DNA from 4 places in the Pseudoalteromonas sp. MMG013 genome. Region 2 is predicted to be linked to each of the others. Evidence: predicted binding sites of a transcription regulator. Region 2 holds the regulator's gene; each other region holds the start of a gene.

Region 1 (3,217 bases), on a different contig from region 2:
TTCGTCGCAGGGCACTGGTTGAGTTGTTAGAGCGACATCGGGTCACGCTGATTGAGGATGATGTTTACGGGGATCTGCACTTTACTGAGCGACGTGGAAAGCCTGCTCAGTGTTTTACATCATCGGGCCATGTTATTACATGCGCCTCTTTTTCAAAAACGGCAGCGCCAAGCTATCGTGTTGGCTGGATGGTGGCGGGTCCTCATATTGCAAAAGCACGGCGTTTAAAACGAGCGTTAAGTTGCTCCAGTTCATTGATGAATCAATGGGTGCTAGCTGACTATTTGGCTGGTGGAGAATATGACCGGCATCTAAAGCTGATGCGTAAGCGCTTACTAGATAATAAAGCGCAGATGGTTGCTGCATTGCGTCGATATTTTCCAAGTTCAGTACGATTGAGCGATCCACAAGGGGGGTGTGTTATTTGGGTCGACTTGGGTCGTCAATATAGCGGCTCCAAATTGTTTCAATTGGCCATTACACAAGGGGTCAGTATTACACCTGGTGTACTGTTTAGCGCGGGTACGCAATATGAATCATGTATACGCATGAGTTATGGCTTAGTATGGAGTGAGGTTGTAGAGCAGGCCATTGCTTTATTAGGTCAGCTTTTACCTGAAGCAAAAAAATAGCCAGTTAATGACTGACTATTTCAGTTGGGAGATAGTTTTTCAACGTTGCGTATTGGCTACCTTTATTGGGTGTTAAAAACAGAGTAACCTGCAAACTCGGGAATATTTTGGCTTAACTGTTGTTCTTTTTGGGCTATGTCTTCAAATTGACCGCATAGTTGATTTGCTTGCTTTTCTATGACTCGAGCTTGCATTTCAACTTTTTCTTCTATGGCTTGTCCCATAGTCTCCATGCGTTGCTCGAAGCTACTCATATCACCATTTGAATTCGTCATTTCAGACCCAATTGCCACTAAAATACTACCAATAGACTCCATCATGGCACCTTGGAGTGCTGATTCGATCCGTTCTTCAAACTGTTGGTCGAAGTTATTACCAAATTGGTCAAATGTTTGCTTCCCCATAACAAAAGCACCGTCTTGGTAGAAGGTCTCGTTAATTTCAAGATGCAGCTCATCGAGTACGGAGCCGATAGAATCCAGACTGTTTAGTTGTAGTGCATTGCTTACTTCATCTAATGCTACCCTAGCTATTTTTACACCTTCTAGCGCAATATTTGCTACTTTTGGTAACTGAACGCGTAACGAGTCAGCGTAGTTGCGCATGGCATCTTGTTGTGTTGGTGTTAGGGACACTCTTTCACCATCCTTTAATACGTCCCCACTGTCATTAATTGTCCACTTCCTTTGTTGTGCCGTGGTGATGTGTAATTGTTCTGGTGTGATCATTACATCATTTTTGAACTTAACCTGGCACTCGTCGGAGTTGAATTGCAACGAGTGGCTATGGGTTGCAAATGCGCTAGAGCTGGTAATAAATGCGCCGAGAATAAGTAATTTTTTCATGACAATGCCTTGATTTTAATTGGGTTAGTTTTTAATAATCAAGATGAGTGCCAATTTTATTTTTGTTATTTATCAATCGCGTACGCTTTTTAGTTGTGATGAAAGAGCTGGTTAAATGGTAAAGAAGACTAAATGTTAGCGAAGTTGACCATAAAAAATGATGGATAAGTATTTTCTATTTACACGATAAAAAATTCTCATTGTTCAGAATGGTAATTTCGAACTAAACACTAAGAAGTGAACAGCAGTAAGCCACTTGATGAACGTGGCTACGCTGTTTTTGTAACGTGATTGGAGCAGACTGTGGGTAAAACATATTCATATGATGGGCTTGATGATGATTTTACAGCTAGTGAATTTGATGAGTTAGAGCGAAATCAACATGATAAGCAAAGACGTAAAGTGAAACGTAAGATTGAGGACTATCTTGAGCAGAAGCGGTTGCGTAAAGATGTTGGTGATAGCGATTTTGATTATTTGGAGTAGGTAAGTGTATCAGATATAAATAAGCTCAGAAGTATGGTGCCTTTAACCTTAAGCGCTATGCTAGCGCTTTTTCAATGTCATTGCGTAGCTTATTGGGCTTTGTGGTGGGGGCATAACGTTTGATTGGCTGCCCTGCTTTGTTAATTAAAAATTTACTAAAGTTCCACTTGATCCGTTGCCCAAACAGGCCGGGTAGCTGTGCTTTAAGGTAAATATAGACAGGGTGAGTATGCTCTCCATTGACGTCAATTTTTTCCATGATGGTAAAATCAACCCCGTAATTAATTAAGCAACCTTGCTGAATTTGTTCTGGACTACCGGGTTCTTGTTGACCAAATTGATTACAGGGAAAGCCGATTATCACCAGCCCTTGTTCAGCATACTGCTGATGTAGCGCTTGTAACCCTTCGTATTGCGGTGTTAAGCCACATTCACTTGCTGTGTTTACAATCAGCACCGTTTTACCTTGCAAAGACGAGAAGTCGAATGGTTGGCCTTGTAATGTGGTGGCAGAAAACTGATAAAAGGTATCCATAAGAGGTCCTATTTTTGGGTTTTTAATGATAACAACTACTCTAGCATACACTTAATTAACGTGTTCGAGTAAAAACTCAATTAATAACCGTACTCGATACGGCATGAGATCTTTGCGTGGGTAAACTAGCCACGTGGCATTATCTTGCACTTGAAAGTCTGGCAAAAGGTAAATGAGCCTGCCACTTGCAATAGACTCGGTAACAATATCTTGTGCTAAATGTGCAATTCCTAACCCTTGTATACATGCCTTGAGAATAGCGTGCGGATTGTTGCTACGCCAATTGCCTGTTACTTTAATCTCTTTCACTTGCTGAGTAATATTAAACCGCCAGCGGTTATTAATAGCAATTAAACAGTTGTGATTGACCAATTCATAGGGATGAATTGGGATAGGGGTGTTTGCTATGTATTCAGGGCTAGCGACAAGACTCATAGGACGATGACACAACTTTCGCGCGATGAGGTTCGAATCTTGAAGCCTGCCAAAGCGAATGGCTAAGTCGAACCCCTCTTCTATTAAATCAATATTTCGATTATTAAAATCAAACTCTATGCTGACCTCAGGGTAACGTTTTAAAAACTCAGCAACAATGGGGGCGATGCTGTTGGCGACAAAATCCCCAGCCCCACTGATGCGAATTAACCCTTTGGGTTGCCTTTGAATACCCTGAATATGATTTGTTGCATCGACTAGCTCCTGCTGAATAACTTTAAGCT
Region 2 (3,217 bases):
GACCACGATATCACCCTGTTACCGATGCACAGTCGAGCAAGGCTAGGCATCGGTTATTTACCGCAAGAATCTTCCATCTTTCGAAAGTTAACCGTTTACCAGAACTTAATGGCTATTTTAGAAACTCGTAATGAACTGAGTAAACCTGATCGAGAGCAAATTCTTAATGAATTATTAGATGAATTCAACATCCAACATATACGTACAAGTCAAGGTATGGCATTGTCAGGAGGTGAACGTCGAAGAGTCGAAATTGCTCGCGCTTTAGCCGCAAACCCAAAATTTATCCTGTTAGATGAGCCTTTTGCTGGTGTTGACCCAATTTCGGTGTTAGATATAAAGAAAATTATCGAACATTTAAAAAAACGCGGTATAGGTGTTCTGATCACAGATCATAATGTACGAGAAACACTTGATGTGTGCGAAAAAGCATACATAGTTTCACATGGTGAATTAATTGCATCAGGTACTCCAGAACACGTGCTTGCCGATCAAACTGTTCGAGATGTCTACCTAGGTGAACAATTCAGGCTATAGTTATAGTATCTAGGTAATTTTAATAATTGATTAATAGAAAGGATTGTTAGAGATACATGAGGCAATCGTTACAGCTGCGCATGGGTCAGCAATTAACCATGACACCCCAATTACAACAGGCTATCCGCTTGTTGCAATTGAGCACGCTAGATCTCCAACAAGAAATCCAAGAAGCCTTGGACAGCAACCCATTACTGGAAGTTGAAGAATCAGAGCATGAAAACGACAACGAAAATATAGAAAAAGAACATAAAGAGCTCTCGAAAGAAGAATCTAATTCAGACAGTATTGAAGAAGCTCCAGTCAGTGACTATGAGCTTGATGCAGACGCGGCTATGAGTAAAGACACTGTTAGCGAAGAACTTGCGATGGATGTCACATGGGATGAATACATGAGTGCTGCACCAGCAACAAGCAGCGGCCCTATGCCTGAAGACGAAAACATGTACCAAGGCGCAACCACCGAATCGCTCCATGAATACTTAATGTGGCAACTAGAACTGACCCCGTTTAGTGATACTGATAGAGGGATCGCTGTCGCCATTGTGGAAGCCGTGGATGATGGTGGTTTATTAACCTTATCGACCGATGAAATCTTAGAAAGCCTTAATGACGAGAGTTCAGAAGATGCCATTGAACTTGATGAAATTGAGGCTGTCCTGAAACGCATTCAATTATTTGACCCCGTCGGCATTGCTGCTCGTAGCTTGCAAGAATGTTTATGTATCCAGCTTAATCAGTTTGATAAAAGTACACCTTGGCTGGAACATACTAAACATGTGCTCACCGAACATATCGACTTACTTGCAAGTCGAGACTATCGAACGCTAATGAAAAAGACTAAGCTGAAAGAGTCCGATTTAAAAGAAGTCATGACTCTAATACACAGCTTAAATCCAAAACCTGCGGCCAGTATCATCCGTGAAGAGTCTGAATATGTCATACCAGATGTCTCTGTGAAAAAAGTGAAAGGCCGATGGTTAGTTGAATTAAACCCTGATTCAATGCCGAAAATTAGAGTCAATGATCACTATGCGGCGATGTCTCGCTCAATGAAATCAAGCACTGATAGTCAATTTATTCGCTCGCATTTACAAGAAGCTAAATGGTTTATTAAAAGCTTAGAAAGCCGCAATGATACGTTAATGAAAGTAACTAATTGCATTGTGCAGCAACAACAGGCATTCTTTGAACATGGCCCTGAAGCAATGAAACCTATGGTGCTAAATGATGTGGCTGAAATGGTAGAGATGCATGAATCCACTATTTCACGTGTCACAACACAAAAATATATGCACACACCTAGGGGCATTTTTGAGTTGAAATATTTCTTCTCGAGCCATGTGAGTACCGAAAACGGAGGTGAATGCTCTTCCACAGCGATTAGAGCATTGATCAAAAAGCTCATTGCCGCCGAAAATACTGCTAAGCCATTAAGTGATAGCAAAATTGCGGATATATTGGCAGAGCAAGGAATCAAAGTGGCCCGACGTACGATAGCAAAATATCGGGAGTCGTTAGCCATTCCACCGTCGAATCAGCGTAAAAGCTTGATATAAGACGTAATACCAAAGAAGGAAAATGCTTATGCAACTAAATTTAACTGGTCGTCACGTAGAAGTAACTGAATCACTAAGAGACTATGTCAACACCAAGTTTGCGAAGCTAGAAAGGCACTTTGATCATATCAATAATGTGCATGTGATTTTAGATGTTGAAAAACTCGTACAAAAAGCCGAAGCGACCTTACACTTAAGCGGAGCAGAAGTATTTGCCTCTACCGAGCATCAAGATATGTATGCTGCTATTGATGGTTTGGTTGACAAGCTAGACAGACAAGTAATCAAACACAAAGAAAAGCTTACTCGACATTAACCATGAAACTTAGCTCAATAATCAACAAGGACTGCAGTAAAGCTGCGGTCCTTTTTAATAGCAAAAAACGTATTCTCGAATACGTTAGCGAACTTACACATGAACAGTTACCCCACCTAGAACAGCATGATGTTTTATCTGCGCTCATGTCACGAGAGAAGCTAGGCAGTACTGGAATTGGTAAAGGCATCGCTATTCCACATGGCAGAATGCAAGGTATCGAACAAGTTTTTGCGATGATATTAGTTAGTAAAAAATCAGTTCCATTCGATGCCATAGACAATCGTCCAGTCGATATTTTTGTTGCACTCATTGTACCTGAAGGTGATAATCAACAGCATCTGAAAACACTCGCTGCAATTGCTGAAAGCTTAAAAGATAAAGAGTTCTGTAAGCAATTGAGACATGCCAGCAATGATACCGAGCTCTATAGTATTATTAAGGCTCAAGATTAGTAAATAGGGGATAATTGTGGAATTAATCATTATTAGTGGTCGCTCTGGTTCTGGGAAGTCCGTTGCATTAAGAGTGTTAGAAGATTTAGGCTACTATTGTGTTGACAATATTCCTGTCAATTTACTTCCGTCTTTGGTTAGAAGCGTGTCTGAGAGCTATGACAAAATTGCAGTCAGTATTGATGTGCGTAACTTGCCAAAACAACAGCAAGAGTTCAACGATATTCTTGAGTATTTACCAGGGTTTGCTAATCCGATATTATTTTACTTGGACAGTGATGATCAAACATTGATCAAACGCTTTTCTGAAACTCGCAGGCTACACCCACTCTCTATAAATAACTTACCGT
Region 3 (3,217 bases), on a different contig from region 2:
TTGCGCAAAGCGTTGCCAGAGCAACCTGTTGCCATTATTGCATTAACCGCCAATGATAATGTTGGTGAAGTCAATAAAGCGCTGAGTGTTGGCATGAATGATTACTTAATTAAACCCGTTGAAAAAGGGTTATTAAGTGAGACATTAGCTCTTTATGTTACCGCAGAAATTCGGTTTTTTGATCGCGTATTTGCGCTTGAGCAAGTAATGGGTAAAGAACCGTTTTTAATCACAATGTTAGAAAAGTTTGCTAAGCTAAGTACAGAGTATTTACATCAGTTAGATAATTGTGAAAGTCATAAAGAGGTTTCATTATTAGCTCATAGTATCAAAGGCGCAGCTGCAGGGTTGGGGTTTTGCCGATTAGCCGAGGCAGCTAAGGTACTAGAATTACATATAAAAACCTTGAATAAAATACCAGATGAGGTGCTTGTTACAGATCTAAAAATGAGATTACAGCAAGTTGAGTTATTTTTAACGATAGGAAGTCTAGGGGATTAAATGCCAAAGATTGCTCGTATTTTGATTGTTGATGATGATCCGCTTAACCGCGTGGTTCTAGACAACACGTTATCTGAAGATTATCAAATATCACAATGTGAAAGTGCAGAGCAGGCGCTGGCGTTTCTATCTAGTCATGAGATAGATCTCATTATTTCAGATATTCGGATGCCAGGGATGTCTGGTTATGATTTATTAGAAAAACTAAAAACACAGCAACATACTTACGCAATTCCAGTCATTATTATTTCTGCAAGTAATAGCTATAATGATGAAGCAAAAGGCTTACAAATGGGAGCAATGGATTATATTACTAAACCATTCAGCCCGCTTATCGTTAAAGCAAGGGTGAAAAACCACCTAGCGATTAAGCAGAAGAATGATTTACTTGAAAAGTTAGCATCGATTGATGGTTTGACAGAGATTCCGAATAGACGTTTATTGGATGAAACACTGGCTAGAAACTGCCAGATGTGTGCGGAATATGAAAAAACGCTGAGCTTATTGTTGATTGATATTGATTATTTCAAAGAGTTTAATGAATTTTATGGTTATTCTGCTGGTGATGAGTGTTTGGTTAAAGTAGCACGCGCACTTGAGCATGTGACTATTGAGCACCTAGGGTTTGTGGCGCGCTATGATGGCGTTCGATTTGCGGCCATACTTACAGAAAGTACCAGTGACAGCGCCGAAAAAGTTGCATCTCAGATGCATGATGCAGTTGATAGCCTGTTAATAACCCATAGCACGTCGCCCATTTGTGCTCACTTAAGTATAAGTATCGGCATTGTACATATCACCACAAACTTTAATGACAATGAACAGCAAGTATTTAAGTTAGCGGATAGCGCCTTACAACAGGCACATCAACATCAAGAACGTATAGTATTAATCAATAGGTAAATCCTCACCTATTGATTAATCGTATTCAAGGCTTTATTTGACGTCTAGTTAAAGGTATTCAGACACCGCACTTGCGCCGTACCCAACCAGTTTGCCATTTTTAAATACCAATGGCGTGCATTCATCTTTGGTAATTTTACCGTCTGAATGTTTGCTGTTTGTGGCGAAATACAAGACTTGATACACGTTATCACCTTTATTGACTAAATCAGAAAACTCAGGCGTATCGAATTCTTGTAGAACCGTTTGATATGCAACGCCGTTCTTTAATCCGGTAATTTTATCTCTATTAGACTTCTGATGTTTTTGCCAACCAGAACCGCTATAGTCAGAAGCCCAGCTGTGTTCAGCTTCGCCATCTGAGACTGCGACAATACAGCCACTTAAGAAAGGTGTTGTTAGTAGTGCGGCTATAAGTAATTTCTTCATTTTTATTTGTTCCTGGATAGATAGTGTTTTTTTAATTGCAAATAATTTGCCAATTATTTTCAACATTAAAAATCAAAGGCTTACAGTTTTCTTTATTAAAAGGAATTTATATAGAAATCAAAAAATGGTTAATTTGATGATTTATTAGTGTTTTATACTACACGGTTGATATGTTCACCATTTAAAAAGCACTTGATATTGTTAGCAAGAGAATGGATTAATCTATCAATAGACTCTTCAGCAGCCCACGCATTATGCGGCGTTAGTAGTAGGTTATGACCTGAATATTCAAATAGCGGGTTATTCTTTTGGGCGGGCTCAATGGATAGTACATCTAGCGCAGCACCAGCAAGTTGCTGTTCATTTAAGGCACTGACTAATGCGAGTTCATTTACTATGCCACCGCGAGCTGTATTAATAAGTACGGCGGAAGGTTTTAGTTGTGCCAACACGGATGCGTTAAATAGATCTTTCGTTTCATCATTGAGAGGACAGTGAATCGAAATGATATCAGCAGATTTAATGGCATCTTTGAATGCCACTCTGCCCGCTCGGATTGAACGCGCATTGGGTCGTTCAGCTATGATCACGTGTGCACCAAAAGCCTGAGCCACGTTTGCAACGGCTTTGCCCAGTGTACCATAGCCAATAATAGCGAAGTTCTTGGCTGCGATTTCTTTTATTGGATAGTCTAAACGACAAAATATATCGCTGCTTTGCCATTGTCCATTTTTACAATCAGCAATATATCGATGCATATTACCCATTAAATTGCCCAGCAGTGTAAAGGTGTGTTGGACAACCGCCGAAGTTGAATACCCAGCAACATTACACACCGCGATGCCTTGTTTTTTGGCCGCACGTAAATCTATGTTGTTAGTGCCTGTGGCGGCAACGCAAATTAACTTTAATTTAGGCAGTGAGGCGAGTACCTTACTGTTGATGACAACCTTATTACTGACTATCACATCTGCGTCAATGCAGCGGGTAATTATTTGTTCGAGTGGCGTGTTCTGGTAAGTCACTAATTCACCGAGCACCGTTAGCGGTAACAGAGAGTTATTTGCGAGTGTTTTCGCATCTAATAGCACAATTTTCATAAACGACCTTTGCTATGCTTGACCTTGGGGTTTACTCTAAGGTTTATACTGTACCACAGTAAGGAGAAAGATATGAGAATAGGTCAATTATCTAACGCATTAGGCGTAACGACAGACACGTTACGTTATTACGAAACGCATGGTTTGTTAACGCCTTCTTCTCGAAACGACGCTGGGTATCGTTTGTACGATGAGACCCACCTAAAGCAAATGCACTTTATCCTACGCGCTAAAGAAGTCGGATTTAGTTTGCGAGAAATTCAGGAGCTGCTGCAAATAAAAAT
Region 4 (3,217 bases), on a different contig from region 2:
AATCTTGAGAGCACACTTCTCAACATACCTGAGGTTAATAAAATAGACGGGTCACCTAACATTTCTTGCGTTTGATGCGCTTCTCGTAACGATTCTTGAAGCCGCTCCGCAAGGCCTGGTTCGATACCTGCCCCTTCATCACCTGCGTTCTGAAGTGACTGATGCAACATCTGTTCCAACTCAGGCGCCAATGTTATGACAGGGATTTCTTCCGCAGCTCCTACTGCATCTTGAATAATCAATCGTCGTAACGAGATTCGTACAGCAGCGGTGAGTACATCTGGGTCTTGACTACGAGGGCCATACTCTACAAGCGTTTGAATTATTGACCGCATATCTCTAATTGCGACCCCTTCGTTGAGTAAGTTTTGTAATACTTTAACGATAGTCGTGAGGGGCAATACATCTGGCACCAAACCTTCTACAAGTCTCGGATGACTTTTCGCCAAAATATCCAATAGGTTCTGAACTTCCTCATGACCTAATAATAATGATGCATTATTGGTCAACAATTGGCTTATATGTGTTGCAACGACTGTTGCGGCATCAACCACAGTATACCCGAGCGAGTGCGCTTCATCTTTTTGTTCAGGCTTAATCCAAACAGCCTCTAAACCAAAAGCAGGATCAGTGGTCGCAACACCATTAATGGGACCAAATACTTGACCTGGGTTAATTGCAAGTTCATCGCCATGTTTTAGCTCTCCATCACCTGAACCAACCCCCATTAAAGTAATATTATAAGCATTTGGGTCTAGCTCTAAATTATCTCTAATATGTACAGGTGGAACCAAAAATCCCAATTCTTGAGATAGCTTTTTACGAACACCTTTAATTCTACTTAATAGTTCACCACCTTGTGCTTGATCTACCAATGGTATTAGTCGGTAACCAACTTCAAGGCCTATAACATCCACAGGCTGAACGTCGTCCCAACCAAGCTCTTTTTGATCTTGTTTTCGAGCTGCGATGTCACCACCTTTGGCTTCTTCCGCTTGCTTTGCCTCCTCTACTTTTATTTTTTGAGACTGGGTGTAATACGCTAAATACCCGAGTAATGCACCTAAACTCAAAAATGCAACATGAGGCATCCCGGGTACAAGCCCCATAACAATTAAAATCGCGGCAGCTATTGATAATGACTTTTCATTTCCAAGTTGCTCCTTAAATTGATCTCCCATATTGTGGGATTCATTTTGTCTGGTTACAACAATTGCAGTCCCGATAGACAGAAGCAACGACGGCAATTGCGCCACAAGTCCATCTCCGATGGTAAGTAGAGTATAAACCTCCATCGCTTTACCAAACGCTAGATCATGTTGGATCATACCAACAAACAAACCACCAATAATATTAATAACGAGAATCACAATACCTGCTATTGCATCGCCCTTTACAAACTTGCTTGCTCCATCCATTGAACCATAAAAATCAGCTTCTCGGGTTACTTCATCTCGTCTCGCCCGCGCCTCATCTGCACTAATAAAGCCAGCATTTAAATCCGCGTCTATCGCCATTTGTTTTCCTGGCATCGCATCTAATGTAAATCGTGCTGATACTTCAGAAATACGCCCCGCACCTTTAGTGATTACAACAAAGTTAATAATAATTAGAATTAAAAAGACCACTAAGCCAACTGCGTAATTTCCGCCGATTACCACTGAGCCAAATGCTTCAATTACTTTACCAGCCGCATCACCACCATTGTGCCCTTCCAGTAAAACAACTCGTGTACTTGCAACATTTAATGCCAATCGCATAATTGTTGCAATAAGTAACACTGCTGGAAACATACCAAATTCTAATGGTTTCATGGTGTAAACGGTCACCAATAATACGACTAGTGCTAGCGCGATATTAAAAGAAAATAAAATATCTAGTAGAAAAGGAGGTAGCGGTAAGATAACCATGCCTAGCGCAGCCAGAACCATTAGAGGGGTACCTACACCCTTTGCATATTCTTTTTTATCTCTATTGATTTGCTGTAAAACTGCTTTAAAATCCATAACTTACTAACTACAAAATATTGACACTGATTAGTAGAAAGCAAATTATGCGCCATAAAGTTACTAACCCTAAATTTATAAGGAAATGATGAAAAATGTAGAGCATAAATAAATGTTACGCTTGTCTAAAAAAGCCGTGAAGTTTAGTGCTTCAACTCATTGGGAATAGGTAGATCACCATTAAGCTCTGTCGGTCGCTTGCCACGGCCCTTTTGAAAACGCTTTAACTGAAATACAAAAGCGAGTACTTGTGCTACGGCTGTAAACAATTGATCTGGTATTTGCTGACCAACTTCAGTCGTGTGGTATAAAGAACGTGTTAAGGCTGGTGATTCAACAATAGGCACTTCATTACCTATTGCGACCTTTCTAATTTGCATCGCCAACTCGTCAACCCCCTTGGCTAATACAATGGGTGCGCCTGCTTTTTCGGTATCATATTTTAACGCAACAGAGTAATGGGTTGGATTGGTCACAATCACATCAGCATCTGGTACATCTTGCATCATTCTCCGTTGAGACATTTCCCTTTGAGTTCGGCGAATACGCGCTTTAATTTGCGGATCACCTTCAGAGTTCTTATATTCATCTTTGACCTCTTGTAAAGTCATTTTAAGCTGCTTATGATGATTATAACTTTGGTATGGGGCATCAATGGCTGAAATAATAATTAACGTACAACTCAGGGCTAAGAACATCCATGCCAATATCTCTAATGCGTGAATGATGCTACTTGGGATTTGCTCAACACTTAAATGCAAAATTTCATAAAAAAAAGTATTAATCAGATAAATCGCAAATCCAGCAACCAACACGAACTTTAACAATGCCTTTATCAGCTCTACGCCAGCCTGTGGCCCAAGGATTCTCTTTATGCCTTTTGCAGGTGACATCTTGCTCGCTTTTGGGGCTGCAGCTTGCCAACTAAAATTAAAGCCGCCTAGCAGCGTATTACCAATAATAGCTGCAACTGCAATGATAAAAACAAACATAGACATCGGAAAAATAAGCTCTGAAAACATTTCTCCCCAGATAGAAAACATCTTAGTTGTATCATACGTTTCGTTACGATTTAAGCTTAATGCTCGACCCATGATATTATACAAACCTTTACCTATATCTGGTCCATATAATAATAATGATATCGATGAAAAAATGAGTACGAACGTAGTTCCAAGCTCTTTAGAACGAGCAATCTGCCCTTTCTTACG

Evidence for each region. Region 2 encodes sigma-54, which starts transcription at its own class of promoters, with help from an activator protein. Its sites were predicted from a motif close to GTTGGCACGNNNNTNGNNT; they were not measured.
Region 1: J8L98_RS16940 (DUF2884 family protein) is a predicted target of sigma-54. The motif match lies at 1,514-1,532, and genes of this name have one in related genera.
Region 3: J8L98_RS08050 (DUF3192 domain-containing protein) is a predicted target of sigma-54. The motif match lies at 1,869-1,887, and genes of this name have one in related genera.
Region 4: flhA (flagellar biosynthesis protein FlhA) is a predicted target of sigma-54. The motif match lies at 2,045-2,063, and genes of this name have one in related genera.

What each region holds. Positions count from the first base shown of each region.
Region 1 is NZ_JAGJEE010000020.1:70,771-73,987, reverse strand. Features, by position in the region: gene J8L98_RS16945 (PLP-dependent aminotransferase family protein) at 1-632, shown strand, start outside; gene J8L98_RS16940 (DUF2884 family protein) at 695-1,477, opposite strand; gene J8L98_RS16935 (hypothetical protein) at 1,781-1,963, shown strand; gene J8L98_RS16930 (glutathione peroxidase) at 2,019-2,498, opposite strand; gene J8L98_RS16925 (LysR family transcriptional regulator) at 2,550-3,217, opposite strand, start outside.
Region 2 is NZ_JAGJEE010000005.1:54,750-57,966, reverse strand. Features, by position in the region: gene lptB (LPS export ABC transporter ATP-binding protein) at 1-537, shown strand, start outside; gene J8L98_RS06900 (RNA polymerase factor sigma-54) at 594-2,096, shown strand; gene hpf (ribosome hibernation promoting factor) at 2,125-2,412, shown strand; gene J8L98_RS06890 (PTS sugar transporter subunit IIA) at 2,415-2,867, shown strand; gene rapZ (RNase adapter RapZ) at 2,884-3,217, shown strand, end outside.
Region 3 is NZ_JAGJEE010000006.1:36,013-39,229, forward strand. Features, by position in the region: gene J8L98_RS08040 (ATP-binding protein) at 1-501, shown strand, start outside; gene J8L98_RS08045 (diguanylate cyclase) at 502-1,404, shown strand; gene J8L98_RS08050 (DUF3192 domain-containing protein) at 1,453-1,833, opposite strand; gene J8L98_RS08055 (D-2-hydroxyacid dehydrogenase) at 1,986-2,933, opposite strand; gene zntR (Zn(2+)-responsive transcriptional regulator) at 3,006-3,217, shown strand, end outside.
Region 4 is NZ_JAGJEE010000007.1:130,838-134,054, forward strand. Features, by position in the region: gene flhA (flagellar biosynthesis protein FlhA) at 1-2,006, opposite strand, end outside; gene flhB (flagellar biosynthesis protein FlhB) at 2,150-3,217, opposite strand, start outside.